3 regions of the Komagataeibacter medellinensis NBRC 3288 genome follow, and region 2 is predicted to be linked to each of the others. Evidence: riboswitches for the same ligand, from Rfam matches in the RefSeq annotation. Region 2 holds a riboswitch; each other region holds the start of a gene.
The links. A riboswitch is a leader RNA that binds a small molecule or an ion and turns the genes downstream of it on or off. The one in region 2 is predicted to bind cobalamin.

Region 1 (18,081 bases), on a different replicon from region 2:
CGTCATCCACCATCCGGTCGGTATGGCGGCGGACATGCTGCATGAAACTGGTCGCTTGCAGGCCGGTTACGGCACGGGGCGAAAAATCGACCTGCCACCACATACTCGCTCGCAGCAGATGGAATGCAAGCGAGTCGCGCAGCGCGGCCAATTCGGCATTTTCCGTGGCGGGGCTGTCCATCTGTGCATCGCACAGGGCCTTTACGGCACTGAAGCGGTGCGCAAGCATGTCAAGCTGCCGCGTGACTGGCTGCCATGGGTCAAAATAGCTTACCAGCGTCTCGGGGTGCGAATGCTGCAGATGCCAGGCAGCCGGGGCGGTGTGAAGTTCACGCATCAGGCAGTCCTTGAAGTATCTGTGGCCGAAGGATCAGGGCGGGTTGGCGGTCCGAGCAAAGGGCTACGTCCGCATGGGTTGGTCCCCGTACCGTGCAGTGTTGCCGGTAATGGGGATAACGGCATGTTTCCCCTATACATCAGGGGCGTGTGTGACACGCGTGCCATGGGGTGCCGCATTGATGTATGTTACAGGCATATTATGTGATATTGCTAATTAATATCACATTAAATTCATGACAGATTTTTATGCCTGCTGGGGCGGCGCCATGGGCTACCCTGAATCTAACGCGGTATGTGGCGGATAAGTTCGCGGGTCATGCGGGCAATATCTACCCCGGCCCGGCGTATGACCGAACGACTGGTATGTTTGGCATCGACCAAGGTTACGGTTCCGGCCGCAGACAGGGTATGCAGCCCGTCGGTTGCGGGGCGCCATGGGGCGGGCGCATGGAGCATGGGTCGCGGATGAGCTGCGAATTCCCGGGTGGTCAGGGTGGTTATGGCCAGTGGCGTGATAGCCCCGCCATAAGTTTGCGCGCAGTCCTGCGTAGGCAGGATGATGGTACCGTCCTCCATGGCCACCGGCGTGCCACCGGGGCGTGCGCTGTGGATATCGCGGCGTACGGGGTTACCGGGGTGCTGGTGCCATGGGCCAGCCAGCCTGTCGGCCCAGGCAACATGCAGCGTATCGACGCGGGGCCGCTCAAGTTCATGCCACGGTGTGTAGAACAGCCACCACCGTCCATCATGGAACAGGGGGGAGGCGTCGATCATGGGGCCGGGAAAGGCGCACCCTTCCACTTCCTGCCAGCGATAGGGAAAATCCGTTGCGCGGTACAGGCGCTGCCTGCCGCTGCCACCCGATTCCGGCATCATGACGAATGTACCGTCCCGCTCGCGTAGGATAACGGGATAGGACAGGTGCCACGGTTCCACCAGTACGGGCGCATGGGCCAGCAGGCGCAGCGCGCGGTCGAGGATGAATACATCGATCCGCCCGACCCTGACGCGGTAGTCATAGGCCTCGGCAAACAGGTACAACCTGTTTTCGTGCCAGATGCCAAACGGGTCGGCAAGGAAGCGGAAGGGGCCGGGATCGGGCAGCCACGTAACCGGCAGGCCATCCAGTTGCCCCGCACGCAGTATATCGGGCAGAGGGCGATCGATAATGCCCGTCTGCCATATGTCGGTCCGGCCCAGTCCCATGCGTGCGGTCCCTGTTCATTCCTGCCATGGCGGATTTGCAAATACGCATATGCTGCAATATGCCAGCTATCATCTGTACCAGAGGCACATGTCAGGGGAATAGCAAGCATGGGCAGGGCGGAACAACCCCGTTGCCGGACCATGGGGGGAGCAGGCAGGGAGATGGCAGTGGCGGGCCTACCGGGCACCGCAGCCCTGTATCCTGTCTGCCACCATGTTTGCGACAATGGTACGACCGGTGCCCCCATTGCCCATTACGCATGGGTCATGCGCCAGCAGGCTACGTCGGGATGAGGTATGCGCGTGGGGCCGCCATGCCTACGCCGCCCCCTGTCGGGATGCTGGAGATCGTGGCGTTTGGCGCGGGTGACATGGGGTTCAACATCATCTGGGGGCTGATGCTCAGCTACCTTGCATACTTCTATACCGAAATCTGCCTTTTCCCGGTGCAGATGGTGGGCTTCATGCTCATGGCCGCGCGCGCGGCCAGCCTGCTGACTGATCCGGCAGTGGGGGTGTGGATTGATCGCAGGCCGGTGGGCAGGCAGGCCCTGCCGCTGCTGCGCGCGGGCATTGTGCCGTTCATGCTGCTGGTCATGCTGACCTTCGTGCCACTGCCAGGTGGGTGGCCGGTCGTGGTGCGCGGCGTCTGTGCCGCCATGGGCTACATGGGCCTGTGCGTAGCCTATGGCGTGGTCAACACCGCCTATGGCGCCATGACCAGCCTGATCACATCTGTCCCGGACATGCGCCTGCGCCTGGCTACCAGCCGCATGGTCGGGGCTACGCTGGGTGGGTTTGTCATCAGCATCGTGACCCTGCCCGCAGTGGACTGGCTGGGCCATGGCAACCGGCAGGTAGGATTTGCCCTGTTCATGGTGGGGGTGGCGTGTGTTGTGGGTGGACTTTTGTGGCTGTCGGCCCGTTTCTGCCACGAGCGCGTGGTGACGCCCGCGCATGCCGGTAAAACGGTGCGTGCGCCTGTCCGCCGGCTTGTAGCCGCCCTTATGGCCAACCGGAGGTGGCGGCGGCTGACCGGGGCCATGCTGCTGACCATGCTGGGCAGCACCTTCCTGTTTGGCGCGCTGGTATATGATGTGCGCTATGTGCTGGGGCAGAAGGACTACATGGCGGGCGGACTGCTGGGCCTGATCAGCCTGATGGTGCTGGTGGGGTGCTGTGTGTCCCTGCCACTGGCGCTGCGGTGGGGGGCGGCGCGCGTCATGCGCGGTGGTACAGTAGCGGCGGGGGCTGTTTTGCTGGTGGCGTACGGGCTGCCTGCGCGGTTGGAGGTAACGGGCAGCCTGCTTGCATTGTTTGGCCTGTGCGTGGGGATCTGCAACCCGGTCTGTTTTACCCTGCTTGCGCACTGTCTGGACCGGGACCGTGTGGCTGGTGGCGTGCAGACGGTGGGGCTGGCCTGGGCCCTCAACTCCACGGCGTCCAAGATGGCGTTTGACATTGGTGGCAGCCTGCTGGCCGGGGTGCTGGCGGCATTTGGCCTGACCAGCGGGGAGAGCGTACAGTCAGCGCATGCGCAGGCAGGTATTCATGCCGGCTTCCTGCTGGTGCCAGGCGTGCTGTACCTGCTGGCGGGTGGAGTGGTGCTGCGTGCGCTGTCCGCTCAGAACCCCGTGGCCGCCGTAAACAGCACGGCCAGCCCGCCGCCCACGTAGTATTGCGGTCCGTTAGCCGCTGTAAGCGTTGGGGTTGCCACGCCAGAGAGGTAATGCTGGTTGGTGATATTGTTGAAATTCATCCGAAATTCAGGGTGCGCGAGAAACGCGTGGTCATCCATCCGGTACCCGATGGCCAGGTTGCCCGTGGTGTGGTCGGGCATGCGCTCATCATTCATGAAGGTGGCATACTGCCGCCCGACATAATGGATGGATGCCATGCCGAAAAAGTGCCCATCATCATAGCTCAGCCCGGCGGAAGCCTGCAGCCGCGGGCTTTCCACCGCGGTTTTGCCGCGTGTGGCCAGCAGGCCGGCTCCATTGGGGATGTCGCTGTCGATGGTGGCATGCAGGTACTCGCCCGACACGTAGGGCGCCCAGTGGTGCCAGGGCTTCATACCGATTTCCACATCTACCCCGCGTGAGGTCTGGCCGCCACCATTGATGGTGGATTCGATCTGGCCGATCTGGGTCTGGATCTCGCGGTTGGTGAAGTCGTAATTGAACAGGGTCAGGCTGCCCATTAGCAGGTTGCCGTTATAGCGGTAGCCCAGTTCTTCCGACACGGAATATTCATTTTTAAGCTGTGTTGTGATGCCGCTGGCCGTGACCCCACCGAATAGTGCGGTCTCATCTGGCGTGCGGAAACTGGTGGTAGTGTTGAAGAATACCATGTGGTGTGGCGTGATGGCATAGCGGATCGCGATACGCGGCAGGGGGGTGGCACTGTTGCTGCCAGCAGCCGTCTGCACCCCGGCAGAGGTAGTGGTGCCGGTGCGGTCCAGCATCACTTCCTTGAAGCCCACATCGACCATCAGCCTGCGGCGCAGGAAATGCATCCGGTCACCGATATAGAGGGCATTGGTCTGCGATACCATGTGATAGCTGCCCGCATTCACCTGCTGTCCACTCGCGTCAAGCAGGGTGCGACTAATCCGGTCCACCCATATGTCGGTCGCATAACCCTGTGCATTGACGGCGGTGAAGGGCTGGTGTTCGCTATCATCGGAGTAGTCGTACCAGTAGCCGAACACCAGGTCATGATTGCCCAGTTGCCAGTCCAGCGTAGTGTTGAAGCCCGAGCGGTAGCTGGTCTGCTTCCAGTTGGCGCGTACCACCGCATTCATGTCGCACCCTCCCGTGCCGTCACATAGCCCGGCATCGCCCATGGTCGTGCCGCTGGGGTTATTGCCGTAGCTCCACTGCGCATAGGGCGTGACCTTCAGGTGCAGGTTACGTGCCAGCGTGAAGCGCGCGGGGGCCGCCATGTAGGCAATGCGTTCGGGTTGACGGTACAGTTCCCAGTAGTTGGTGCCGTCTGCGGCATTGTTCGGGTTGTAGCTGGCGGCAAGGTTGTTGGCGGCCCCATGCGGCCCCTGTGCCTGCCAGTTGGCCTTGTTCACGGTGGGGTAGTAGCTGGCCACCATCGTGTTCCATGTGCCGATCAGCGAGACCCGGTTGCCATCCCCCCATTCGCGCAGGAACTTGAAGTCTATGTGCTGGCGCTCGTCATGGCCGGGGCCACGCCAGTTGTCGGTATAACCGTGGGAGTAGGATACGAAACCACGCAGGCCCGTATTGCCGATCTGCCCGGTTTCAAGCCGCAGGAACTGCCGGTTGGTGTTGTATGACCCGTACGAGACATCCGCATATCCCCCGGCCCGCAGGGAGGGGTCACGGAAGGTCATGTTCATCAGGCCACCCGCCGCGTTGAGCACAGGGGCATCAAGGTCGGCTGCCCCCTGCGCGAGGGAGACGCTCTGGTAGTTCTCGGTATCAGCAAACTGGCCGGGATAGCCGTTGTAATAGGCAATATCGTTGAGCGGCATGCCTTCAAGCAGGTAGCCGATCGAATCTCCGCCCAGTCCACGCACGGTTATGTTGGTCTGGGGTGAAAAGCCCAGCGCGTCTGATGAGGCCACGTTGGCGCCGGGTAGCAGGCTGACCATGTCGAACGCCGTGGCACTGGGGGCCTGCTTGCGCATGAAATCCGTACCGATCGTACTGACCGATTTCGGTGCGTCTTCCTCGCGGATCAGGCCGCCGCCGGGCTGGGTGCCCACTACATGCTGGCTTGTCACGGTCAGGGTTTCCGCCTTGTCGGGCGGGGCGGTCGTGCCCTGCGGGCCAGGCGGGGTGGTGCTGCCCTTGCGCGGCGTGGCCAGGGCAGGATCAACACTCATGCCCAGCAAAGCACCCAGTGCTACGCCAAGCGTCAGCCGGGATGAAAGGGGGCAGGCCCGCGGCGCAGCGGGGTGGCGGGTGGCGTGCGGCATGGGGCGTTCCTGCAAAAATCTTTTTATTTCATTATTATGTGTCAGTGCGGGCGGGTATGAGATCGCTTTGAACAAATGCGGGACCGATATAGTATACTCGCGTGACGTATCGTAAGCCCTGATATCGGGCATATCCCGTATAAATGTACGGACAGGTGGAAAGGTTTGCGGGTGGAACAGGAATCGGCACATATCGTAAGCAGTTACGAGCAGGAACTCGAGCAGATGCGCTCCATGATGGCGCGTATGGGCGGCCTGGTGGAACGGCAGACCTCGCAGGCTGTCGCGGCCATTGCTGATATGGATGAAAATGCCGCTGGCGTTGCTTCCGACCTCGACCCCCAGGTCGATACGCTGGAACGCGATGTGGAGGCGATGGTCATCCGCATACTCGCCCTGCGCTCGCCCGTGGCAGGTGACCTGCGCGAGGTCGTCTCGGCACTCAAGATCACGGGAGACCTAGAGCGTATTGGTGACTGCGCGGCCTCCATCGCCCGGCGTTCGCTGCGCGTGGAACTGGTGAACGCGCGCGTATCGCTCAGCGGCCTGCGTGGTATGGGCCGGCTTGTGCAGGACAACCTGCGGCGCGCGATTGATGCGCTCGGCCAGCGCAATGCCGACCTTGCGCGGGAAGTTTGGCAGTCCGATACGGCGGTGGATGAACTCTATAACGCCATGTTCCGTGAACTGGTTACCTACATGATGGAAGATCCGCGTAACATCAGCGCCTGTACCCACCTGTTGTTCATTGCCAAGAACCTGGAACGTATCGGTGACCATGCCACCAACATTGCCGAGCGCGTGTACTATACCGCAACCGGTGAGATCCTGCCGGTGGTGCGCCCGCGCGGCAGCTTTTCAGGACAGGGGAGCTAGGTGCCGTGAACCCACAGGTTGACCGGCCGCTGCGCATCCTTGTGGCGGAGGATGATGCCGCCCTGTCCGTCATGCTGTCCTACAACCTTGAAGCGGCGGGCCACGCGGTCATGCCCGTGGATAACGGGGTGGATGCCCTGCGGGAGGTAACGGAATGGAAGCCCGACCTCGTGCTGCTGGACTGGATGATGCCCGGCCTGTCCGGGGTGGATGTGTGCCGCAGGCTGCGCATGGCCACGACCACGCGCTACCTGCCTGTGATCATGCTGACCGCGCGTGGGGAGGAACGCGATTCCATCCATGCACTGGATACCGGGGCTGATGACTATCTGGTCAAGCCCTGCGGGATGGATGTACTGCATGCGCGCGTGCGTGCGGTCATGCGGCGGTGTGCGGGCCGAGGCGTGGCGGGAGGCGCTGAACAGGATGCTGATGTACTGCGCTTTGCCGATGTGACGGTGGACCATGGCGGCCGTCGGGTCACGCGCGGCGATAGCACGATCGCCCTTGGTCCGACCGAATACCGGATCCTGCTGCATCTGCTGCGTAACCCGCGCCGCGTGTTCTCACGCGCGGAAATACTGGCTGCCGCGTGGGATGATCGCATTCATGTGGAAGAACGCACGGTGGACGTGCACATCCGCAGGCTGCGTCTGGCGCTGAACGCCAGCGGTGGCGCGGACCTGATCCGCACCGTGCGTTCCAGCGGTTACATGCTTGATGATGGCAAGGCGAACTAAAACATTCCTACCGAAAACCGGTTCGGTGAAAATGTCCTGATTTATTGCTTTTAAGGGCATCTTCACCTGTTTGGACGCACGCATCCAAACAGGGTCTGCCTAGCCGGCCCCGTTCAGTCGGGCCTGTTTGCCATAACGTTTCATGGCCCGTTCGCGCCGCAGGGGCGAGAGGCGGCGGGTCCAGAAAATGCCGTTGATCTGGTCGATCTCGTGCTGCAGGCAGACGGCCAGCAACCCTTCGGCCTCTTCTTCCATGTCCACGCCATCGGGTCCGGTATGGCGCACCCGTACGCGCGCGGGACGGGTGACGGGGGCATGGATACCGGGCATGGACACGCTGCCTTCCTCGCCCGTTGCGGTTTCGCTGTCCTGCCACACGATCTCGGGGTTGGCATAGATTCGTGGGCCGGGGCCTTCGGGCAGGTCAATGACCACCAGCCGCAGCAGAATACCCACATGGCACGCCGTAATGCCTATGCCCGGTGCGGCGTGCATTGTCTCCAGCAGATCACGCGCCAGTCGAGCGGTCTGTGTGCTGGTTGCATCAACCGGTGTGGCCACCTGCTGCAGGCAGGCATGCGGGTAGCGGATGATCGGCAGGATGGCCATTGTGTGGGTCCGTTCAGTACAGGAAGGGACCGTTATCGTCCGGGCTGACGTTGGTGTAGTAGGGAATATAGAAATTCATGCCAAACGGGCTGTAGGTATGGTCCACGCCAGATACGGGGCGGATGGGCTTCACCTTATGCTCGTCCAGGCAGTCGTACAGCGTCTCGCGCAGGTGTTGGGTGTCTTTGTCCGACTTTGGTGCGCCGAAAAACAGGTCATGCGCGTAAGGTTTGCACGCCTGTGGCGTGTGGTCGTAATAGGTGGCGTAGCGTTCCTGCCTGTTCTTGCTGATATCGGCATCGGATACCCACTGGTGGCTGGCGGCAGTGGTTGTCCATATTTCCTTCCAGTCCGTGCGCATGTTGGGCAGGCGGGCAACGGCCACGCCATCCTGCCGGGTGCCGTCCTGGCGCACCAGCGTACCATGGCAGGACATGACCTGCATGTGGTCGTTGTAGACAGCACTTTTTATCGTGCCGTTCTCGAAGCGCCGGGCGGGGGAGGTGCTGGTCGTGCCCTGGTTGGCAATGGCCACGATGGCGGTGTCTACGGCTGGTTGCTGGCAGTAATTCACCATGGGGCGGGGCGTATGCTGCGCGCAGGCGGCCATACCAAGCGGAAGACATAAAGCTACAAGACGGCGCAACGCTCTTATCCTTTTTTTATGGTGCGGTACAGGGTGGCTTCCCATGCCCGTTTCACCCGGGGTACAGGAGGGGGTTGGCTCCCACAATGATATAAATTTTCAATCCGGGTCTGTGCTTTTGTCTTCTCTTGCCTGTTGGCTGGTATGGGGGTGTGTGTGGCGTGCGCCCTTAAAATGTCAGGCTGGTATGCAGGCCGAATATGGCTTCATTCCCCACGCGACGCCGTCGGGTCCAGTCGGGCGTTCCGCCCGAAGGGTGCCAGACGTACTGGAAGTCAGGCTGCATCACCATCCACGGCGTGACCTGAGCCTGATAGGTCAGTTCCAGGTGGTTTTCATTGCCCTGCACAAGCGTCTGCCTGTCTCGATCAAATTGCCGCAGGCCAGAACTGGCGCGACCGATGCCCCAGCCCAGACCGATCGTATCGTTGTTACGCCCCCTGAACGGCGCCTTCAGGTTCAGTCCTGCGTCAATGGCGAAGCTGATCTGGTTACGATCGCCGCCATTACCGGTGGCGCGCACGAACACACCCACCGAGCGGGCGGATGTTAACGAGGGCCGCCAGATCATCTGGTCAATGATGCCGTAGACCATCCAGTTACCCCGGTCCCAGCGCGGGGTCAGGTCGCTTTCGGTGCTGGCGGGATTGACCGAGGCCGCACCCAGTGAGCCACCATTGCGGTTGTAGCGGTAGTCGGCGAACTTCGCGGTATCATAGAACCCGCCCAGCTTGTACACGCCCGGCAGGCCGGGGTTCTTGGTCACGTTGGACATGTCGGCAGGCTGGGGGTTGAGCGCGTATTGCAGTTCGGTCATCAGCAGCGCCCCGGTGTTCATGTTGAAATTGGTACCGTTGGCGCCATCATAGGTCTGGCTGGTGGGGTCGGAATTGTAACCGCTGAGTGACCCGGTGGCCTGCTGGATGGGGGTGGAATTGTAACGGTTGCCCGGCGGGTTGTCGTCCGCTGCCGCAAACATGAAGGTGAACTTCTCGCTGGGCCGGTAGCGGATACGGATGGCGGGGGATGACAGCGGCCAGGACGGGCCGCCGCCATACAGGTTGACCGATGGCGCCATGGGCCAGCCGAAATTGGCGTTGAGGTAAAGCGAGGCGTAATCGCTGATCAGGAATTCGGTATCGAGATCCTGCTGCCCCACCTTTACATCCAGCTTGCCGCCAAGGAAGGACTGCTGGTACCACAGTTCGAACAGGCGGGTGGAGTGGTCGGCCTCGAACCCACTTATGGGGTTGAAGTTGGCCAGGTGGTCCTGCGAGATCGAGCGCCCGTGTATCTGCAGGGCGCTGACATTGAACAGGCCACCCTTCAGCCCGAACAGCTTTTCGGTATCGACGGTAAGTGTTGGCATGGTCACGCCATCATAGGACGGGCCGGTACCCGAGCCTGCCGCGCCATCATTACCCGAAGCCGAACCGCCAGTGCCGTTGCCCCACAGTTCATCGACTTCCTGGATGTCAAAACTGATGCCATGCCTGTACAGCCATGGCCGCGCGCCCCACATGTTGCCCAGCAGGTTGCCGCTGGTGTCCAGCCTGTCGCCATCATCGGCGGCGGCTTCGTGTGCTTTCTGCGCATCAGCCTGCGCGCGTTCGGAATCCCGCACGGTGGCGGGGTCGATCTGCTGGATCAGCGGTGTGGAATTGCCAAGGCGGGCGCGGTCATCGGCAATCTGGGTCGGGAGCGCCTGCGCACGGGCCGTGACCGTGCCTGTGCCGATCAGCGCACAGGACAGGAAAAGGGCGCGCGGCAGGATCACGCGCCGTTGCGGGTGAGGTATGGGAAAAATTTTCATGAAATGGAGACATCCCGTCAGGATGGGCCTGACCCCGGTGGGCCAGAAAGGGAATGACCCCGCAATGGAGCCAACACTGCTACGGGGTAACGGGCGTTCAGGTAATCTGAGGCATGGTCCGGTATCCATCTCCGGTCGATCCCGCCCGGCAATATCGCAAATAACAACGGCAGGTCTCCTGACTTGCGGGTCATGGTGCGCCTGCTGCAATGGATGACGCACTCTCCGCCTACAGTTGCGGGCATAGTTGCCGACTACACCCCCGGGTTTTCAAAAACCCAGCCAGGGCTTACGGCATTCCCTTTCTCACCCGCTTGCACGGGACCGTTGACTTCCGCCCCGAACCTAGAGTGTGTGCAGCCCGGCAAGATCATGGTACGGACTGGGTTGCCATGAGGGTCATGACTTCGTCCATGGTGGGGGCGGCCTGCGCGGCACCTGCCCGCGTGGTGGCCAGGGCACCGCACGCAGCGGCAATCCGTACGGCCTGCCCCAGCGGGTGACCCGTAACCAGCGCCGTGGCCAGGCCCGCGTTGAAGCAGTCGCCCGCCGCCACTGTATCGATGGCATGCACCCTGAAGGGGGGAACAAAACCCTGTGCATCGGGGGCGGAATAGACCACGCCCCGGTGCCCCAGCTTGATGATGGCGGTGCCCACGCCGCGCGCGTGCAGGATGCGTGCGGCGGCCAGGGCGGTTGTCTCATCCGTCGGTTCAATGCCGGTCAGGGCGGCGGTTTCACGCTCGTTAGGGGTGATGAGATCGGCCAGCGCGCAGAGTGCTTCGGGCAGGCCATCGGTGGGAACCGGCGCGGGATCCAGCATGACCGGTATGGCATGCGCCCGGGCGTGGCGGGCGATGGCCAGCATCAGCGTGGGGTCCATTTCCATCTGCATCATGACCAGCCCGGCCCCGTCCAGCGCGGGCAGGATATGGGCCAGGGATGCGTCGGTATGGGCCATGTTGGCCCCACCATCCACCAGGATCTGGTTCTGACCCGCCGCGTTGATGGTAATGAAGGCGCGCCCCGTGCCGCAGGTGGTATCTTCAAGCAGCCAGCGCGTGTTCACTCCGGCAGCCTCGAGTGTCGTACGCGCCATGTCAGCCAGCATGTCTTGGCCGGTCCACCCAGCCAGCGCCACCGTCTGTCCCAGCCTGGCGACCGCCATGGCCTGGTTGGCGCCCTTGCCACCCAGACCGGTGGAGGAAGAACGGACATGCATCGTCTCGCCTGGCTGGGCAAAGCGGGTGACATGCATGACAAAATCGATGTTGGTGCTGCCGATCACGGCAATATGGGTACATGGGCTGGACATGAGGAACCTGCAGGAGGACTGGAACGGATGACGGGTCCAATCATACCATCATCGGGTGTGATGGAGTAGGGTGGCCGCTTTATTCTGGCACGACCCATTCCACGCTGGCCTGTGCTTCACCATCGCCCAGATGACGGGCCAGCATGGCGGTTACGGCGCGCGCGGTGTGTTCAAACTGGAATGGTGGGTTGGCGATAAGAAGCCCGCTGCCGTTCAGTCGCGCAGGGTCAAGTGGCGGGCGCAGTGTCAGTTCGATGGCCAGCAGGTTGCGTTGGCCCGCATCCTTGAGCGTGTTGAGGAAGGCGCGCGTGGGCGCACGGTGCTTGATGGGGTACCATGCGGCAATCATGCCAGTGGCAAAGCGCCGCCGGGCCGTGATGATGGCCTGCGCCAGGCGATCGAACTCGCCGGGCTGTTCAAACGGCGGGTCCATGAGCACCAGCCCGCGCCTGGCGTGCCGGGGCGGCAGCAATGCGGTAATGGCCTCGTAGCCATCGCGGCCATGCACGGATACGGCGGGGTCGTGGCGGAACAGGCGTCTCAGGCTTTGCTGGTCCTGATGGTGAAGTTCACAGCAGGTCAGGCTGTCATCGGGGCGCAGCAGGCGGGCGGCAAGGACGGGAGAGCCGGGATAGAATAACTGGCCATCATGGGCTGCCATCACCGCCCGGACCATGTCCAGCCACTGCTGCAGGCACGGGGGTGTTGCCGGGTCGGTTGGCAGGGCCAGCAGGCGGCCGATGCCTTCGCGCCATTCACCTGTGGACTGGGCTTCCCGCCCCGAAAGGTCGTACAGTCCGATACCGGCATGCGTATCAAGGATGGAAAACGGCGAGGGCTTGCGGCGCAGCATGTCGATCAGCGCCACAAGCATGACGTGTTTCATGACATCGGCAAAATTGCCTGCATGATAGCTGTGTCTGTAATTCAATGTCCTGTTGCCCCGCAGCATGCCGGCCCCCATGGGGGTATCAGGCAGGAGTGTTACTGCAAGGCCATGCCTTTTTCCATGGGGGACGTGCCGCCCTGTGACGGGTGGAGCGTGCCCTGGGGCCGATCCTGTTCGAATGCGTGCATTCAGACAGGTGAGGATGCTCGTAAAAACAGCAGACTGGAGCATTTTCACCGAACCGGTTTTTTGGTGGATATTTCCTAACCGCGCAAGGCCGCGCGCCCGATAGCCGGGTCATCGGTAAAGAACCCGTCCAGTCCCATGTTCAGCATGCGCTGGATTTCGGCAATGGAGCCGCGTGGGTTGCGGGCATCATCGCCACGGTCATCGCGCAGTTGGGCGGGCAGGAAACGGTTTTCGGGCCGAAAGGTATAGGAATGGACCAGCAGCCCGGCCCGGTGTGCGTCATCAATCAGTGTGGTTGGCTCAAGCCATGCCCCGGTGGCGTCACGCGGAATGATGTCGGTATTGGATGGCCCGATCACATCGGCATACTGGCGTACGCCCGCCAGCCCTTCAGCGCTCATCAGGTCGCCGAAGGTCAGGGGGCGGGATGTGCCCAGCGTGTCGGGTACATGCTGCGTGCGTTCCCCCATCAGGAACATCAGGCGGGCCTGCGGGTTGATGGTCTGCACCCTGCCGTGCAGTGCGCGCAGGTTTGCGGTCTCGAAGGACTGTACTTCAAGCGGGCAGAAACGCGTGTATTCGTGGGCCGCGATCACGCGCAGGAATGTTTCTTCTGGTATGTGGCCCAACTTGTGGAAATGGGTGGAATTCTTGATCTCGGGTATCAGTCCGATCACGCGCCCGCGGGCTGCGGCTTCGGCTGCGACAAAATCGATGACTTCCTCAAAGGTCAGGATATCGAAATGCCCGTCATAACGGGTGTTGTGCGCGCGCACCGTGGGCAGGCGTTCTTTTGCGCGCAGGGTCTTGAGTTCAGCCAGGGTGAAGTCGGTGGTGAACCAGCCGGTCTCCTCCATGCCATCAATGGTCTGGGTGCGGCGGCGGGAGGCGAACTCGGCATGGGTTGCAACATCCGTCGTGGCGGCGATGTTGCTTTCATGGCGGGCGATCAGCACGCCATCACGGGTGGGCACCAGATCAGGCTCGATATAGTCGGCCCCGTCCATGATGGCGCGCGCATAGGCCGCCAGCGTGTGTTCAGGCCGAAGCGCCGAAGCGCCACGGTGTGCCATGAGCAGTGGCACCGGTGCCAGCGAAGGGGCCGCATGGGCATTGCGCGTAAGGAGCAGGCTCATGCCCATAAGAGTGCCTGTTATGGTCTGTCTGCGTGTTAGCATGAACCCGTATCCCTAGAAGCTGGCGCCAATGGTAAGAAAGAACATGCGCGGCGCAATGGGAAATGCGGAATACTGACCGCTGGCATAGGAGGTGCTGAGTGTGGACCACCCGCGCGTGCCGGTCAGGTTTGTGATGTTGCCCTGTACCTTGAGGCCCTGGACATGGGGAATGCCGCGAATGGTGTAACCTGCGTTGATGCTGAACAGGGCATAGGACTTGACGGAAAGGTCATTGGTATAGGTCGTGTACCGTTTGCCGATCACATCACCGATGAACTGGGCATAGAAATTGCCCCAGTTGGTGGAGGCTACGAATTTTTCTGTCCAGTTGGGAATGCCGACAACATTTTTCCCTGCGGTGGAAACCAGGGTGGTGCCGCTCATGTAATTGTCGTTATAGACCGATTTGTTATAGGACAGCGCATTATAGAATGAAAAATGCCGCCCGAACTGGGCCGTAAAGGAGAAATCCATACCATCGGTCGATACCGAGCCAACATTGGTCAGGACCGTGGCGCTGCCCACGATCGAGGCAATGGTGGGTGTGGACGAGACGGCCAGAAGGCGGTTTGAAAAGTGGACGTGGTAATATTCGATCTGCCCGCTGATATTGGTAAGGGGGCCGGCATTGAGGTGGCGGTTGGTACGGAACCCGGTCTCATAGGTCCAGGCGGTTTCAGGCTTGCCTTCCTTCTTGAACAGTTCAAAGGCTGACTGGCTGGTCATGCCCCACGGACTGGCGTTACCGTAACCTGTATCCTGGAATGAACGCATGTTTTCCTGGATGTTGGCGAACCACTGCTCATGCGGCGTAATGTTCCACAAGGCACCGAATGAAGGCAGGAACGGTTTTACGGTCGCGATCCGGCCACCGGGAATGGTCTGAGCCGATGCGGGAGATAGCGAACCCGGAAGCCCTGCTACCGGCAGGATGCCATTCGTATAGACCAGTTCGGACTTGAAGCCAGCGTTCAGATTGAAATTCTTGGTAATCTGCCAGCTGTCCTGAAGATGGGTAGTCCATGTATTGGTATAGAAGTAATTGGTATACTGATGGATCAGCGGATTGGACTGGCGGTCATAAGGTGTGGTCGGGCTGTTTATGTCAAATGCATACCAGCGACGGGCCTGTGTGTTGTTGTTGCGCTCGTACCAGCCACCCAGTTCAATATGGTGGTGTCCAACATCGTAATGCAGGGTGGACATGAGACCACCGCGGTTGTCCCAGTATTCCGTCGTGCGTGTGGCCATGCCCGAGCCACCAAAGACATCGGAAAGCTGACCTGAAGAATAACTGGGGAAATAGGCGCTGAACAGTGTCGGCAGGCCCGCCGCTGAAATCGGTCCGGCCACGACACCTTCACCCAGATCATGATGGTAATAGATCTGGTTGTCCCAGCGCAGGTGGGAATTGAAAGTGTGGGACCACTTTACATAAGCCAGAAAATCTTCACGCTGTGCATCGGAATAGTAATTGCGGTAATTAAGCCCCGCGTTCTTGTAAGCTGATGAATTGTAGTAATTAACGGCCTCGTTCAGGTTGGGGTACATGAACGGGCGGACATACAGGCTGCCGCCCATGGGTTCGACAACGCCATCCTCGTTGGGTTCGACCTTGTCCGACCAATCAAAGAAAGCCGTGACTTTGTCCTTGGACCCCTGATGTACGAATTTGGCGTTGACCTGATTACCACCCTGGTGCCCTGCAAAGTCCCATGCCCGCGCATCCTGGCGTGCCCACGAGAAATAGGCGGAGTTGCCATTGCCGAAATCACCGGTATCGACGCGCGCAAATGTGCGGAAGGTCGACCAGCTGCCAAAGGTCTGGGATAACTGCCCCCCGGCCTTGTGCAGCGGGTCCTGTGTGGTGAATTCAAGTGATCCGCCCAGATTGCTTGTCGAGGCCGTGCCAAGCGCACCCGAGCCCGTTGCCACCGAGGCGGAACCAATGTTTTCACTCAGCGCCGCACGCTGGGGGGAAAGCCCGTTATAGTTGCCGTAGGACTGATCGCCCAGCGGGACGCCATCAAGGGTGAATCCAAGCTGGTTCTGGTTGAAACCATGAATGTAGAGTGATGAATTCTGTTCGTTATTGCCCCAAGGATCGGCATTTTCGAACACGACGCCCGGCAGGATCTCGAGTGCCTTGAGCGGGTTTATGCCCGGCAGCAGGCGCTGCAACTGGGTATGGTTGACGCTCTGCTCGGAACGCGAACGTTTGGCGGTAGCCATGATCTGTTCCACATTGGCAGAGGACGCCTGCACACCCTTGCCGGCCGTGTTCGTAGCCTGGGCAGAAGCCCGCGCAGGCTTGCGGTCCTTTGTGTAAGGCTGGATGGTCTGTGCATGTGCCGTGGAGAGCGCCAGAACGGAACAGAACAGGCCTAGGGTAATACGGCCATTGAGCAGTAATTTCGGTGCCACAGGTCTTTTTTCCCGCAATATAAATAGCAGGAACCGTATAGGGATTCATTTTCGGGATTTCATATTAAGGTTTTATGACGGTGCTGTTCTGCAACACAGGGATGTGAACTGAATTATCAATTATGAAATTTTTATTTCATAAATATAGATTTAAATGAATCCAGAGAATTTCGCTAAATTCACGCAAGGGTCTATCCTGCTGCATTCCCATGGTACAGGCCCACCCGCCGATCTCTGACCTGCGGGGACGGTTTCCTGAATAATACCAACGACTATCCCCTTTGACCTTGATGCATCCATTTTCTGAGGCCAATGAACCGGATGGTTTTGGGGAGCGCGACGAGATTGTTCCACGCGTTACTGGCGGCAGTGATGATATGATCGAAGACGGTGTTGGCCAGCCAGTTGGCGCGGAGGAACTGCCAGACGTTTTCGACCGGGTTCAGTTCGGGAGCACGCGATGGCAGGAAGACCAGGCTGATATTGCGCGGCAGTCTGAGTTTGGCGGTCGTATGCCATGGCGCGCGATCAGGCAGAACGACGGCATGGGTTTCCCGGGCTACACAGCGCGCAATCCCGTCGAGATGCAGGTGCATACTGTCCGTAGCGAGGTCTGCGGCCTTGTTGCCCCATGCGGGACGGATTACCCCGAAAAGCCAGGCGTTGGCATGGCGCTGGTCAGCGGGCTGGCATGGCCGGGTTCCCCGTCTGGCTCCTTGCCGGACGACACCGTTCTTTTGCCCGATCCGCGCTTCGTTCTGGAATCAGATTTCAATCTGTTTGCTGCGCGGCAGATGGCCGGTGTGGAACTTCAGGATTGTCGGGAAGTTTTTTTGAAGGCGTCCATGACAGACAGGTCCTGTCCCGGATGGCAGGGTCGTGCGCTGACATGATTGAAGCCCTATCCTCCCTCACAAGACAGAAACAGAACAGGATGACTATGTCACTTTACAGGTGAGTCAGATGTAATTGCCTTTGGTATTATACCAATCCGTAAGTTCGCCTGTATATCTAGAGCAATTTCCTCTCAATCTGGCTCATATCCAGCGGCTGTAAAGAAGTTTTCGCATTCTGCTGGTGAGACCTGATTGATCAGTGTGCCGATCCTGTCCCAGAGGGCGTCGCGTGTGCGTTCTGCGGCTTTACGGAGATGGGCCTTGAGTTTGGAGAAGGCCTTCTCGATTGGATTGAAGTCCGGGCTGTAGGGTGGAAGGTAGCGCACGGTTGCTCCTGCGGCTTCGATGGCGGCCTGCACACCTGAGCCTTTGTGAGAGCTGAGGTTATCCATGATGACAATGTCGTCTGGCCGCAGATCGGGTATCAGCACGCGGTCGACGTAGGTCTGGAAGCTGCGGCCATTGATCGGACCATCCAGCACCATGGGCGCTACGATACCGCTCAGCCGCAACCCGGCGACGAATGTCGTCGTTTTCCAGTGACCATGTGGGGACTATCCTGAATTTTGTGCGGTGCGGTGATAATCTGCTCGAAGAGGAGCCCCCGCATGAGCATTGATAAAGATCTTCTGGACCGTCTGATGGAAGGTCGTTCACCGGGCGACCTGTTTGGCAAAAGCGGCATACTCTCGGAATTGACGAAGGCTCTGGCGGAGCGGGCGCTCAACACGGAGATGACACTTCATCTTGATGAGGAGCGCGCCGATGGCGCCTCTGCTGAGGATAATCAGCCGCCCAACCGCAGAAACGGCAATAGCCAGAAGACCGTGACGACACAGAGCGGCAAGGTTGTTCTGGATATTCCCCGGGATCGGAACGGTACGTTTGATCCGATGTTGATTGCAAAGTATCAGCGTCGCTTTCCCGAGTTCGACCGCAAGATCATCAGCATGTATGCCCGAGGTCTGACAACCCGCGAAATCCAGGGGCATATTGAAGAAATCTATGG
Region 2 (7,165 bases):
AGCAACCATACGTGATTCGGAGCGCGCGCAAGCCGATGCTGCGGAGAAGGCGGCTGGTGACGATAAACTCGACACCAGTGGTAACCTGCTAGGCAATATGTGGGGCGCGCGGTCATGGATGTACAAGCACGGCATCAGCTTCGACATCCAGGAAGTCGATGAACTCTGGGGCAACGGGACTGGCGGTTCGGCTTCTGGTAATGATGGTGCAGGCGGATCAGGCACCGGCCCGTCCTACGACGGTGTAACCATGCCCACGCTGACCGTCGATACCGAGAAACTGTTCGGGCTGAAGGGGGGGCTGTTCAATGTCAGCGCACTGCAGACACGCGGGCGCTCGATCTCGCAGGACCATCTGGCCAATTTCAACCCTGTCAGCGGATTTGAGGCTGACCGTTCCACCCGCCTGTTCGAACTGTGGTACCAGCAGTCTTTCCTTGGCGGCAAGCTGGACGTAAAGATCGGCCAGCAGGATCTTGATACCGAGTTCCTGATCAGCGATTACGCCTCGCTTTACCTCAACGCCAATTTCGGCTGGCCCATGGCGCCCTCGGTCAACCTGTACGGCGGCGGGCCGTCCTGGCCGCTGTCGTCTCCCGCCATCCGGATCCGCTACCGGCCGAGCGAGAAGTTCACCTTCATGTTTGCCGCAGCGGACGACAATCCGCCGGGTAACCGCTATAATTCTACCCCCATCCAGCAGGCTACCGGCTCCATCAGCGGCTATAATTCCGATCCCACCAGCCAGACCTATGATGGCGCCAACGGCACCAATTTCAACATGGGCACCGGTGCCCTGCTGATGACCGAACTGCAATACGCGCTTAACCCGCAGCCGGCCGACATGTCGAACGTGGCCAAGAATCCTGGCCTGCCGGGCGTGTACAAGCTGGGCGGGTTCTATGATACCGCGAAGTTCGCCGACTATCGTTACAACCGCAATGGCGGTTCGTTAGGAGCTGCCGTGGCCAACGCCACCGCAGCCACGCCACAAAGTGACCTGACCCCGCGCTGGGACCGGGGTAACTGGATGGTGTATGGTATCATCGACCAGATGATCTGGCGGCCGTCGCTCACATCGGCCCGCTCGGTGGGCGTGTTCGTACGCGCCACGGGTAATGGCGGTGATCGTAACCAGATCAGCTTCGCTATTGACGCCGGCCTGAATCTTAAGGCGCCGTTTAAGGGGCGCGATAACGACACGATCGGTCTGGGCTGGGGCATTGGTCGCGCCAGTTCCGGCCTGCGGCAATTTGACCGCGACAGTCAGACGCTTGTGCAGGGCAATGAAAACCATCTTGAACTGACCTATCAGGCGCAGGTTACGCCGTGGATGGTCATGCAGCCTGATTTTCAGTACGTATGGCACCCTTCGGGCGGCGCGCCGGATTGGACCGGTTTGCGCCGCGTAGGTGACGAAGCGATTTTCGGCCTGCACAGCAGCATTACTTTTTAAGTATAAATACACGAACAGAAAGTACTAATTTATATTATTGTTAAATCATATAAAACGTATGAATATGATAAGACGTAGAGTGTACTTGGCCGTCTGATCAGCATTGAAAGGAAAACATTGCTGAAAAGTGGAAGGTGGTGGCATATTCGCCTTCTATATAGTCAGTGGTTCCGTGCAAACGGATGAAAAGGGAACACCGTTCCGCTTCGGCAGGGTCCGTCCCGGAAGCCAGTCGGTGGCTGCTCCCGCAACTGTAAGCGGTATGGGGTCGTGTCGTCCATTTTCTGAGGGGAATGGGCCACTGTTGTGTCAGCAACGGGAAGGTAGACACGATCTGCGATAATCCGTGAGCCAGGAGACCTGCCACTGTCGATCTCACGGCCGCCGGGCGGGATGAACCGGAGGCAGGAGCACGGCTTTGCAGCACTGCATAGGCTTGCCTGTCGCTGAACGACACGGCACTTCCACAATTACAAACTGGCATGATGATGCGCAGACCTGCGGTGAACCCTCATGCTACTGACCGGGACGCTTGGTCTCTCGGGTTTTGATACCCCCGCATTGACCGCTTTGCAGCGGCGCACAGGCGTCTCGCATGTAGCGTCCAATTCCTGCCCGGATGACTGGCATCGCGTGTGGCAGACAGCACAGATGGTGGGTGTGGGGAAGGCTCCTCAGTGCGGCAGGAAGCGCATGCCCGAACTGACAGATCAGACGTTCTTCCACTTATGCAGCAATCCTGTCCGCGATGCATTTGTTGATGCATGGCAACGCGGGATCGCGACTGTGCCTGTGCTTCTAGGGCCAGTGAGCTTTCTTGCCGCATGTGACCGGACTGACGGCACGGACCCTGTCCTGTTGTTATTGAAGCTTCTTCCGGTGTACATCGAGATTCTACACGAACTCGCCACGGCAGGCTGTTTCTGGGTTCAGATTACGGAACCTGTCACAACGGCTGGTCCGATGTCGAAAGAACGCCAGACGGCGATGGAACTGGCATGGCGGAGCATGGCAGAGGTGGCATCCGGACATGCACTATCCCTCGTCTTCGTCGGGGGAGGAGGGGGCTTCTGGCGTAACCTGCCCCACGTCATGTCATTGCCGATGAATGGCCTTCATATCGATATGGTGCGCGGCGGCGCAGAACTTCCATCGGTGCTCTCTAATCTTAATCCGCGCTGTGACCTTCTTCTGGGAGTTGTGGACGGCCTGAATCGGATTCCAACGGATGTCTATAGCGCGATGCGATGGATAGATAAGATCCGTGCAGAATGTCTACGAAGGCGCGTGATTATTACACCGTCTACGACAATGCGTTTCACCAATAAGGACGGTAGGCAATTACCGCCTGAGGTTCACAATACACTTTCAGACTTGGCGAAGGTTCAACGTGCTTGCGTGGCGGCGACCTTCGTCCATTAACAAGATTTTGGAGGAATTGTCATGGGCATGACACATACTCTACTGCAACCTTTTGATCCGGACCACAATGCACAATGGTATCCCGCTTTGCGCAGTGCAGATCTGAGACATCAAAAAGCAATCGGGGTTTATTGCGGCAGCAGACCGGTTGTCATTGTCCGTCCAGAGGCAGGGCTGGTGTTCGCACTTGATGACCGGTGTACGCATCGTCAGGTACCACTCAGTCGTGGCGTGGTCAGCGGAACCTAGAGGTGGACCCGTCTGTTCGGACAGTTTTTGGGTTTGAATAAGCTATACCCGGTTGTTGTTATGCCGCCATTCTGACGGCGTTGCTGTTGGCCATCTGGTCCGGGGTTAACGCCGGACCAGATGGCGTCGGCGCGCCATGATACGCCTCATCAGGCGTTCGTCCAGCCAGGGCCGTATGGGGACGTTGCCCGTTATAATGGGTGATCCATTTCGTGAGCCCCACTCGAAGTTCTGATCCGGTCTCAAATGCGTGCAGGTAGACACATTCGTATTTCAACGACCGCCACAGACGCTCGATGAACACGTTGTCCAGCCAGCGCCCACGCCCGTCCATGCTAATGCGGATCTGACGTTCTTCCAGGATACCGGTAAAACGGGGCGTCGTGAATTGTGAGCCCTGGTCCGTGTTGAAAATCTCCGGGGTGCCGTAACGCATCAGCGCATCCCGAAGTGCCTCAATACAGAACTCCGCGTCCATCGTGTTCGACAGACGCCAGGACAGCACCTTGCGCGTGAACCAGTCCATGATCGCCACGAGATAGAGAAATCCCCATTTCATGGGAATATATGTGATATCGGAACACCAGACCTGGTTAGGTCGATCAATGACCAGATCCCGCAGCAGATATGGATATTTCCGATGCTCCGGATGGGGCACACTCGTGCGTGGCTTCTGGTAGATCGCCCGCAGGCCCATGATCGCCATGAGCCGGCGGACGCGTTTGCGCCCCACTTCATGTCCCAGGCGGCGCAGATGCCATGTCATCTGCCGCGAGCCATAATACGGCCTTTCCAGGAACTGGGCGTCGATCAGCCGCATCAACTCCAGATTGGCCTCACTCTGTGGCACAGACCGATAGTAGACGCCCGACCGGTTGAGTCGCAGCAGTGTGCATTGCCGGATTATCGGCAGACGCGCTCGCTTCGGGTCAATCATCTGCCGCCTCTGATCACGCCCAACCGAGCAGAGGCATCGCGTAAAAAATCCCGTTCCACGAGAAGCTCGCCTATCTTCGCGTGCAGTTTCTCCACATCAGCAGGGCTGACCGGGGGCTCAGACGTCGCTTTCCCGGAAAAGGTGGCCGCCATCCCCTCGATCGCCTGCCGTTTCCACTGGGCGATCATCGTCTGATGCACCCCATGTTTCGAAGCCAGTTCCGCCAGCGTCAGTTCCCCACGGATCGCTTCCAGGGCAACCCGTGATTTGAACTCCGCCGCATACCTCTTGCGCGTAACCTTGCCCATAAAACCCGTTCTCTCTCAGGTCGGATTATAGCTTATTGCCCTGTCCGAAAAATGGGGACCACCTCTGCTGGATACGGATAGACGATCAAACGTTATGCTGGCAGGATGGAAAATGTATCCTGTTTGACGACACATACCCTCATGAAGTCCAGAACAATACATCGGATCATCGGGTAGTGTTGCTTATCCAGTTTGAACGGCCCACATACGGAGTTGGCCGTCTGGTTCAGGGTATGTTTCTCAAGGTCGTTCGTCGTTCGGCATTCGTGCAGGAAGCCAAAAACAATCTTGCACACTGGCATGCCCTCCATCATGAGATGGCCCGGACAGAACGCCAAACCAGCGGACTGACTGTTTGATCCAGTCATGGTAACAACGGGAAGGCGCAGAATGATAAAGTGTAAAAAGTGCGGTGCTGATTTTTCATGTCAGCCTGAAGGTGCGTGCTGGTGCATGGAAAAGCCCCGTGGCCTGCCGGTTCCGACGGATGATCAGGCAGGGTGCCTCTGTCCTGTTTGTCTGGATGCCCTGACGAACCAAGGCCCTGAGACCGAAAGAAGATCATCTGGCAATAGCCAGTAACCCTTCAATATCCAGACTGCTTTCCATGGTGGAAGCAACGGTTTCAAGGGCGCGTTCCACCCGCGCTGTGTAATCCAGTCCATCGGAGCGTGCGCCCCATCTGTCCAGCCATGCCGCGCGTTGGCCAGTCATGTCAAACAGACGGTGCACATAGCAGCCTGCAATACGACCGTCCGGGCTTATTGCTCCGTCCAACCGTCCGTCGTCGCATCTGATTAGGGGCATGACCCGGTGATGTGATCGAACTGTTTCCCCACAATGAATTTCGTAGCCACTGAATCGCGCGCTATCGGAAAGCGTCATGCCTGAAGTCTGGTTGATCTGCTTGTCACGGGTCAGAACGGTATCAACCTCCAGAAGTCCAAGTCCTGGTATCGTGGTCGGGTTCCCTTCTATTCCGTCGGGATCATTTATGGTCTGTCCCAGCATCTGATAGCCACCGCAGAGACCGAATACATATCCACCCCGCCTGACGTGTCCCGCCAGATCAATATCCCATCCCTGCCGCCTGAAAAATTGCAGGTCTGCTATTGTCGCCTTGCTACCAGGAAGGAACACGACATGCGCGGACGCGGGAAGGGGCTGCCCGGGCCGGATCCGTGTGATCTTTACATGCGTTTCACCTTCCAGCGCATCAAGATCATCGAAATTGGCAATGCGGGGCATAAGGGGGACGGCTATCTCGATCCGTGAGGCCGCGGAACAGTCAACATCTTCAGGAATACTGTCTTCAGAAGGCAGTTCACGTATACTGTCTATCCAAGGAAGAACGCCAAGCCCCTTCCAGCCGGTAAACTTTTCTATGAAGTCATACCCAGATTGGAAAATGCTGGCGTCTCCCCGGAGGCGATTAACGATGAATCCCTTGATCAACTCACGGTCATCTGGATCAAGAACAGCATGGGTACCGGCGAGTGACGCGATAACGCCGCCCCGGTCTATATCGCCGATCATGACGACCGGAACATTCGCGGCTCTGGCAAAGCCCATATTGGCGATGTCGCCCTGACGTAGATTGATTTCCGCCGGGCTGCCCGCGCCCTCGACAATCACGAGATCGGATTGGCTACATAATGTCCTGAAGGCGGTCAGAACCTCGGGCAGGAATGCGGCCCGGCCACCGATAAAACTCGAAGCGTGCAGGTGTCCTTTTGCGCGTCCACGGACGATAACCTGCGCTGTATGATCACTTTCCGGTTTCAGAAGGACCGGATTCATAAGGGTGGAAGGGGCAATACGGCAGGCCTGCGCCTGAAGTGCCTGCGCCCGACCGATTTCACCTCCATCTACCGTCACGGCGGCATTGTTCGACATATTCTGGGGCTTGAAAGGCCGGACCGTCAGGCCACGGTTAGCGAAAACCCGGCATAAACCTGCCGTCAAAACGGACTTTCCGACATCGGATCCCGTGCCCTGCAACATGATCGCTGTCATGGAATCAGCCGCAGTCCGTAGCGCTCTTGATCGTGTCGGCAGGCACAAATCGCTCCATGCCTTCGTGACCCCAGGCTGCCATGCGAAGCAGTTCGATATGCATGCGCGCGCGACCACGTCTTGTAGCGGGTATTTTCAGATTTTCCGGTGTTCCATGTTGACGAACATGGGCCTGGAATGTGCCTGAAACCTGCAGGTCTTCCTCCATGCCGAATTCCTCAAGCAACGGCAGAAAGGATAGATCGGCAAGCCGGTCATAATCATGGGAATCATCATCGGACGGTCGGAACGGTGCCGCCGGATGAAGTGTCAGGAAAGGCTGCCAGCCTTCCGGAATGGGATCGAGGGCGGAGCAGGGTCGTTTCAACCTCACCAGTTTTGGCAGCAGGTGGGTATGGGCGCCGAGCGGAGAGTCTCCATCAGGTGCGGGAACGGGTTGGTAGACCTCCAGTCTGCCAGCAGGTGAAAGCATGACCCTGTGGGGCTGGACTTCCATCAGAAGCGCAAATGCTGCTGTGACGACGGCCAATGGGTCATCCGTGTCAACAGCAAGGGCTTCGACCAGGCGGGCATTTTCTGTCCTTACGCACATCCGGACCCGGCCCACGCCAATTCCAAGATCAATCAGCCACGCATCACGATCCTCTGGTCGGACAGCGTCCGCATCCTTTCCCAGAACCTTCAGGGTATGCTTCGCGGTCAGTTGTAACGGGCCGCATAACGCCATGCTATGCCGCCAGCGTCTGCCTTTTCCGACGAGAGAGTCCCACGCAAGGG
Region 3 (6,778 bases), on a different replicon from region 2:
GTTCTGGGAAAGGATGTGGAAGCCATCCGGCCAGAAGATCGTGATGCATGGCTGATTGATCTGGGAATAGGCGTGGGCCAGGTCCGGATGTGCGTACGGACAGAAAATGCCCGCCTGGTCGAAGCTCTTGCTGTTCACACGGATGACCCATTGGCCGTCATTACAGAAGCATTTGCGCTTCTGATGGAAGCCCAGCCCCACAGGGTCATGCTTTCACCAGCTGGCAGGCTGGAGGTTTACCAGCCCATTCCCAAACCTGATGAAGATTCTCCGCTCGGTGCCCATACCCACCTGTTACCAAAACTGGTAAAACTGAGGCGGTCCTGTTCGGCCCTTGATCCTGTTCCGGAAGGCTGGCAGCCCTTCCTCACGCTTCATCCGGCGGCGCCATTCAGACCGTCCGATAATGATTCCTATGATTATGACCGTCTGGCCGATCTGTCCTTTCTGCCGCTGCTTGAGGAATTCGGCAAGCAGGAAGACCTGCAGGTCTCAGGCGCATTCCGGGCTCATGTTCGTCAACATGGAACACCGGAAAATATGAAAATACCGGACACGAGACGTGGTCGTGCGCGCATGCATATCGAACTGCTCCGTATGGCAGCCCAGGGTCACAAGGGCATGGAGCAGTTTATGCCTGTCGATACGCTCAAGAGCGCTACGGATTGCGGGTGACTTCATGCCAGCGATCATGTTGCAAGGTACGGGATCCGATGTAGGCAAGTCCGTGTTGACAGCTGGTTTATGCCGGGTTTTTGCCAATCGGGGCCTGACAGTCCGGCCCTTCAAGCCCCAGAACATGTCAAACAATGCTGCCGTAACGATAGATGGTGGCGAAATCGGCCGGGCGCAGGCATTTCAGGCGTACGCCTGTCGTGTTGCCCCCTCCACCCTTATGAATCCGGTTCTTCTGAAACCGGAAAGCGATCATACCGCGCAGGTTATCGTGCGTGGACAGGCACAAGGGCACCTGCATGCTTCCAATTTTATCAGCGGTCGGGCTGCATTCCTGCCCGAGGTTCTGACCGCTTTCGAAACATTATGTGGCCAATCCGATCTGGTGATTGTCGAAGGCGCAGGTAGCCCCGCGGAAATCAACCTACGTCAGGGCGACATCGCCAATATGGGTTTTGCCAGAGCCGCGAATGTTCCGGTCATCATGATAGGCGATATAGACCGGGGCGGCGTTATCGCATCACTCGTTGGCACCCATGCCATTCTTGAGCCGGCTGACCGGGAGTTGATCAAGGGTTTTATTATAAATCGCCTTCGGGGAGACGCCAGCATTTTCCAGTCTGGATATGATTTCATAGAAAGGTTTACCGGCTGGAAGGGGCTGGGCGTTCTTCCCTGGATAGACAGTATACGTGACCTGCCATCTGAAGACAGTATTCCCGATGATGTCGGCTGTTCTTCGACATCACGGATCGAGATCGCCGTCCCCCTTATGCCGCGCATCGCCAATTTCGATGATCTTGACGCGCTGGAAGGCGAAACACATGTGAAGATTATACGGGTCAGGCCAGGGCACCCCCTTCCTGCGTCTGCTCATGTCGTGTTCCTTCCAGGTAGCAAGGCGACAATAGCGGACCTGCGGTTTTTCAGGCAGCAGGGATGGGATATTGATCTCGCAGGGCACGTCAGGCGGGGTGGATATGTGTTCGGTCTCTGCGGTGGTTATCAGATGCTAGGACAAACCATAGATGATCCCGATGGTGTAGAGGGAAGCCCGACGACGGTACCGGGACTTGGACTTCTGGAAGTTAATACCGTCCTGACCCATGATAAGAAGATCAATCAGACATCGGGGATAACCCTTTCCGATAACACGCGATTCAGTGGTTACGAAATTCATTGTGGAGAGACAGCAAGCTCCCATAGCCGGGTTATTCCCCTGATCAAACGCGACGATGGGCGGCGCGATGGTGCGATAAGCCCAGACGGTCGTATTGCAGGTTGCTACGTACACCGTCTGTTTGACATGACTGGTCAGCGCGCCGCATGGCTGGACAGATGGGGCACACACTCGGACGGACTGGATTATACAGCACGCGTAGAACACGCCCTTGAAACCGTCGCGGCCACCATGGAAAGCAGGCTGGATATTGAGGGGCTACTGGCTGTTGCCAGATGACCTTCTTTCGATCTCTGTATCCTGTTGCGTCAGGGCATTCAGACAGGCAGGACAGAGACATCCTGCCTGGTCATCCGTTGGAACCGGCAGGCCACGGGGTTTTTCCATGCACCAGCACGCACCTTCAGGCTGACACGAAAATTCAGCGCCACATTTTTTACACTCTATCATTCCTTGCCCGCCTGTCTGCTGTTGTCACGACCGAATCAAACGCTCAGCCCTGCTGGATGGCATTCCGTCGGGCTATATCTTACGATGGAAGGCATGCCAATATGTCAGATTATTTTCAGTTTCCTGCACAAATACCGAATAAGGAATAGCATTGAGAATGCATATCCTGAACCAGAAAACCAGCTCTGTATGTATGTCGTTCAAAATTGATAATAAATACTGCCCGGTAGCCTGATATATTGTTCTGGACTTCATGGGGATATGTATCATCAAACAGGATACATCTTCCATGCTACCAGCATAATATTTGATCGTCCATCCGTATCCAGCAATCCTTGTCGTCCTGCCGCACCTGCAAGACTAAATGACAGGTTAACAGCATCTTGGTCACTCCATTATGCAGCGGAATACGCGCACCGGGATCAAGGAAAGAAATCAAGGCCGAGTTCAGCCTGAAAACTGCCGCAGCAAACTGTGCTGTCCATGGCATCCGCCGACAGTTCTGCGGAATGCAGTTTTCATAGCCACAAAAGAGAAACAACTTCCATTTTGTATCGAGTGCATACGCGCATGGTCTAGCGAAATATCGCACAGAGCCGGAAAACTGTTATCTCCGTGCATCGCAAGCATCCTGAATGCTTCTATAATCTAGAACGCCAGTTGCTCCATGTCAGCATGTACCACGCCATATCTCTGCGAGCGATTTGGCGTCGTCTTCAGAGGAAAGATAAATGTTCTGGTCAACCAGGGTCGTATCGACCGTTGGCCGCCAGTTCCTTGTCATACCTGGCAGAACCGATAACGGTGCAGAAGCCACGATACGGTAATGACTGGAAACCTGTTGCTCGCTGATACTCTTATCAAGATAGGTTGCCAAGCCTACTGCCTTACCGCGCCCGAAGCGTTGCACATGATCCATCAGGAGCAAAATCGACGCATTGATTTCACACAAAAATGTTTCATGACACCAGTTTGTACCATCGTGATGCGTCATGAAGAGAATGATCGCTTCGTCTACATCCTCGGCATTTCCTGATTACAGGCATATCCAGCCTTCCTTTTTCCTGCATCCCCCCTTCCGCACGCAGCGGCATTTCTTCCAGAAGCATATTCGGTGAGTAGCAACGGCCACTGCGTGCAAACTTGATCCCATGCAACAGGCATCTGATAAAAGTTCCGCTGACCATGCCACGACTGAGTGGCACCTGACGATGCTTACACCGGTCATCAAGTGCGAACACCAGTCCTGCCTCTGGACGGACAACGACCACGGACCATCTGTCACAATAAACCCCGATTGCTTTTTAATGTTTCAGATCCACACTACGCAAAACGGAATATCATTGTGCATGTTGATCAGGATAAAAAGGTTGAAGCAGAGTATCTGTCACGCTCATGACACTTCCTCCAAATCCTTATTAATGGACGAACGCCGTCGCCGCGCAGGCACGTTGAACCTTCGTCAGGTCTGCAAGTATATTGCGCACTTCAGATGGTAAGTGTCTGTCCTCCTTGTTGGCAAAATGCATTATCGTAGACGGTGTAATAATCACGCGCCGTCGGGGATATTCTGATCGAATCTTATCTATCCATCGCATCGCGCTATAGATATCCGTTGGAATCCGGTTCAGGCCATCTACGATTCCCAGAAGAAGATCACAACGCGGATTAAGAACAGAAAGGATTAGTGGAAGCTCTGCTCCACCGCGCACCATGTCGATATGCATGCCATTCATCGGCAGTGACATGACGTGTGACAGGTTACGCCAGAAGCCGCCACTGCCTCCGACGAAGATGAGCGATAATGCGTGCCCGGAGGCCACCTTAGCCATGCTCTGCCATGCAAGTTCCATTGCCGTCTGGCGTTCCTGTGGCATTGGACCGACCGTTGTGACTGGTTCTGCAATCTGCACCCGGAAACAGCCTGCCATGGCAAGTTCATGCAGTATCCCGGCGTATACCGGAAGCAGTTTCGGTAATGACAGGACAGGGTCCGTTCCATCACGTCTGTCACACGCGGCAAGAAAGCTCACCGGCCCAAGAAGGATTGGTACAGGCGCAATTCCACGTTGCCATGCAGCAACAAATGCATCACGAACAGGATTGCAACACAGGCGGAAGACCGTCTGATCCGTCACTTCGGGCGTGCACTTCCTATCTGGAGGAGGCCAGCCCATGCCCACCATCCGTGCTGTCTGCCATACGCGATGCCGTTCGTCCGGGCAGGAATTGGAAGCTACATGCGAGACGCCTGTGCGCCGCTGCAATGCGATCAGTTCCGGGGTATCAAAACCCGAGAGACCAAGCGTCCCAGTCAGTAGCATGAGGATTTACCGCAGATCTGCGTATCATGAAACAAGTTTGTAATGGTGAGAGTGGCGCGCCTGTCCGTGACAGGCAGGCCCGTGCAGTGGTGCAAAACTCTGCTCCTACCCCCGGTTCATCCCGCCCGGCGGCCGTGACATCGACAATGGCAGGTCTCCTGGCTCGCGGATTATCGCAGATCGTTTCTACCTTCCCGTTGCTAATACAACAGTGGCCCATTCCCCACAGAAAATGGACGACACGATCCCATACCGCTTACAGTTGCGGGAGCAGCCACCGACTGGCTTCCGGGACAAACCCTGCCGAAGCGGAACGGTGTTCCCTTTTCATCCGTTTGCACGGAACCACTGACTATGTAGAAGGCGAATATGCCATTCCCTTCCATTTTTTAGCAATGTTTTCCTTTCAATGCTGACCAGACAAATGAATACACTCAATGTCTGAACATGTTTGTACGTTCTGTATGATTCCACTATAATATAAATTAATACTCTCTATATATGTATTTCTGTCTAAAAAGTAATGCTACTGTGTAGACCAAAGATCGCTTCGTCACCCACACGGCGCAGACCGGTCCAGTCGGGCGTTCCACCCGAAGGGTGCCAGACGTACTGGAAGTCAGGCTGCATCACCATCCACGGCGTGACCTGAGCCTGATAGGTCAGTTCCAGGTGGTTTTCATTGCCCTGCACAAGCGTCTGCCTGTCTCGATCAAATTGCCGCAGGCCAGAACTGGCGCGACCGATGCCCCAGCCCAGACCGATCGTATCGTTGTTACGCCCCCTGAACGGCGCCTTCAGGTTCAGTCCTGCGTCAATGGCGAAGCTGATCTGGTTACGATCGCCGCCATTACCGGTGGCGCGCACGAACACACCCACCGAGCGGGCGGATGTTAACGAGGGCCGCCAGATCATCTGGTCAATGATGCCGTAGACCATCCAGTTACCCCGGTCCCAGCGCGGGGTCAGGTCGCTTTCGGTGCTGGCGGGATTGACCGAGGCCGCACCCAGTGAGCCACCATTGCGGTTGTAGCGGTAGTCGGCGAACTTCGCGGTATCATAGAACCCGCCCAGCTTGTACACGCCCGGCAGGCCGGGGTTCTTGGTCACGTTGGACATGTCGGCAGGCTGGGGGTTGAGCGCGTATTGCAGTTCGGTCATCAGCAGCGCCCCGGTGTTCATGTTGAAATTGGTACCGTTGGCGCCATCATAGGTCTGGCTGGTGGGGTCGGAATTGTAACCGCTGAGTGACCCGGTGGCCTGCTGGATGGGGGTGGAATTGTAACGGTTGCCCGGCGGGTTGTCGTCCGCTGCCGCAAACATGAAGGTGAACTTCTCGCTGGGCCGGTAGCGGATACGGATGGCGGGGGATGACAGCGGCCAGGACGGGCCGCCGCCATACAGGTTGACCGATGGCGCCATGGGCCAGCCGAAATTGGCGTTGAGGTAAAGCGAGGCGTAATCGCTGATCAGGAATTCGGTATCGAGATCCTGCTGCCCCACCTTTACATCCAGCTTGCCGCCAAGGAAGGACTGCTGGTACCACAGTTCGAACAGGCGGGTGGAGTGGTCGGCCTCGAACCCACTTATGGGGTTGAAGTTGGCCAGGTGGTCCTGCGAGATCGAGCGCCCGTGTATCTGCAGGGCGCTGACATTGAACAGGCCACCCTTCAGCCCGAACAGCTTTTCGGTATCGACGGTAAGTGTTGGCATGGTCACGCCATCATAGGACGGGCCGGTACCCGAGCCTGCCGCGCCATCATTACCCGAAGCCGAACCGCCAGTGCCGTTGCCCCACAGTTCATCGACTTCCTGGATGTCAAAACTGATGCCATGCCTGTACAGCCATGGCCGCGCGCCCCACATGTTGCCCAGCAGGTTGCCGCTGGTGTCCAGCCTGTCGCCATCATCGGCGGCGGCTTCGTGTGCTTTCTGCGCATCAGCCTGCGCGCGTTCGGAATCCCGCACGGTGGCGGGGTCGATCTGCTGGATCAGCGGTGTGGAATTGCCAAGGCGGGCGCGGTCTTCCTCGATCTGGGTCTGAGGGGCCTGAGCATAAGCGGCTGAATATGTGAAGAGGCTTCCTACCAGAGTGGAGTTGATAAAAAGCACACGAGCCGTGCGTCGCGTAACGCACGGAGAGTCAAGA

Region 1: another riboswitch for cobalamin. It lies ahead of GLX_RS08380 (carbohydrate porin); the one in region 2 lies ahead of GLX_RS15270 (uroporphyrinogen decarboxylase/cobalamine-independent methonine synthase family protein).
Region 3: another riboswitch for cobalamin. It lies ahead of GLX_RS06360 (uroporphyrinogen decarboxylase/cobalamine-independent methonine synthase family protein); the one in region 2 lies ahead of GLX_RS15270 (uroporphyrinogen decarboxylase/cobalamine-independent methonine synthase family protein).

Annotation. Positions count from the first base shown of each region.
Region 1 covers NC_016027.1:1,794,944-1,813,024, reverse strand. Annotated here, with positions in the region: gene GLX_RS08420 (hypothetical protein) at 1-337, opposite strand, end outside; gene GLX_RS08415 (glucosamine inositolphosphorylceramide transferase family protein) at 622-1,545, opposite strand; gene GLX_RS18065 (hypothetical protein) at 1,654-1,839, shown strand; gene GLX_RS08410 (MFS transporter) at 1,836-3,221, shown strand; gene GLX_RS08405 (TonB-dependent receptor) at 3,170-5,497, opposite strand; gene phoU (phosphate signaling complex protein PhoU) at 5,669-6,373, shown strand; gene GLX_RS08395 (response regulator) at 6,379-7,113, shown strand; gene GLX_RS08390 (peptide deformylase) at 7,213-7,722, opposite strand; gene GLX_RS08385 (hypothetical protein) at 7,736-8,368, opposite strand; gene GLX_RS08380 (carbohydrate porin) at 8,538-10,181, opposite strand; cobalamin riboswitch at 10,333-10,525, opposite strand; gene GLX_RS08375 (ribokinase) at 10,552-11,496, opposite strand; gene GLX_RS08370 (23S rRNA (adenine(2030)-N(6))-methyltransferase RlmJ) at 11,576-12,427, opposite strand; gene GLX_RS08365 (glycerophosphodiester phosphodiesterase family protein) at 12,649-13,752, opposite strand; gene GLX_RS08360 (TonB-dependent receptor) at 13,765-16,176, opposite strand; partial or broken gene GLX_RS17190 (transposase) at 16,449-17,077, opposite strand; partial or broken gene GLX_RS08350 (IS630 family transposase) at 17,204-17,623, opposite strand; gene GLX_RS08345 (IS256 family transposase) at 17,681-18,081, shown strand, end outside.
Region 2 covers NC_016037.1:145,987-153,151, reverse strand. Annotated here, with positions in the region: gene GLX_RS15275 (carbohydrate porin) at 1-1,456, shown strand, start outside; cobalamin riboswitch at 1,605-1,838, shown strand; gene GLX_RS15270 (uroporphyrinogen decarboxylase/cobalamine-independent methonine synthase family protein) at 2,150-2,878, shown strand; gene GLX_RS17680 (Rieske (2Fe-2S) protein) at 2,900-3,127, shown strand; one part of gene GLX_RS15265 (IS3-like element ISGxy1 family transposase) at 3,186-4,114, opposite strand; one part of gene GLX_RS15265 (IS3-like element ISGxy1 family transposase) at 4,114-4,372, opposite strand; gene GLX_RS17675 (aspartyl/asparaginyl beta-hydroxylase domain-containing protein) at 4,408-4,731, shown strand; gene GLX_RS15250 (cobyric acid synthase) at 4,934-6,388, opposite strand; gene GLX_RS19065 (DUF6925 family protein) at 6,393-7,165, opposite strand, start outside.
Region 3 covers NC_016027.1:1,387,778-1,394,555, forward strand. Annotated here, with positions in the region: gene GLX_RS18945 (DUF6925 family protein) at 1-675, shown strand, start outside; gene GLX_RS06350 (cobyric acid synthase) at 680-2,134, shown strand; partial or broken gene GLX_RS17100 (aspartyl/asparaginyl beta-hydroxylase domain-containing protein) at 2,421-2,897, opposite strand; gene GLX_RS18710 (hypothetical protein) at 2,976-3,299, opposite strand; gene GLX_RS18715 (Rieske 2Fe-2S domain-containing protein) at 3,265-3,576, opposite strand; gene GLX_RS06360 (uroporphyrinogen decarboxylase/cobalamine-independent methonine synthase family protein) at 3,724-4,629, opposite strand; cobalamin riboswitch at 4,761-4,994, opposite strand; gene GLX_RS06365 (carbohydrate porin) at 5,143-6,778, opposite strand, start outside.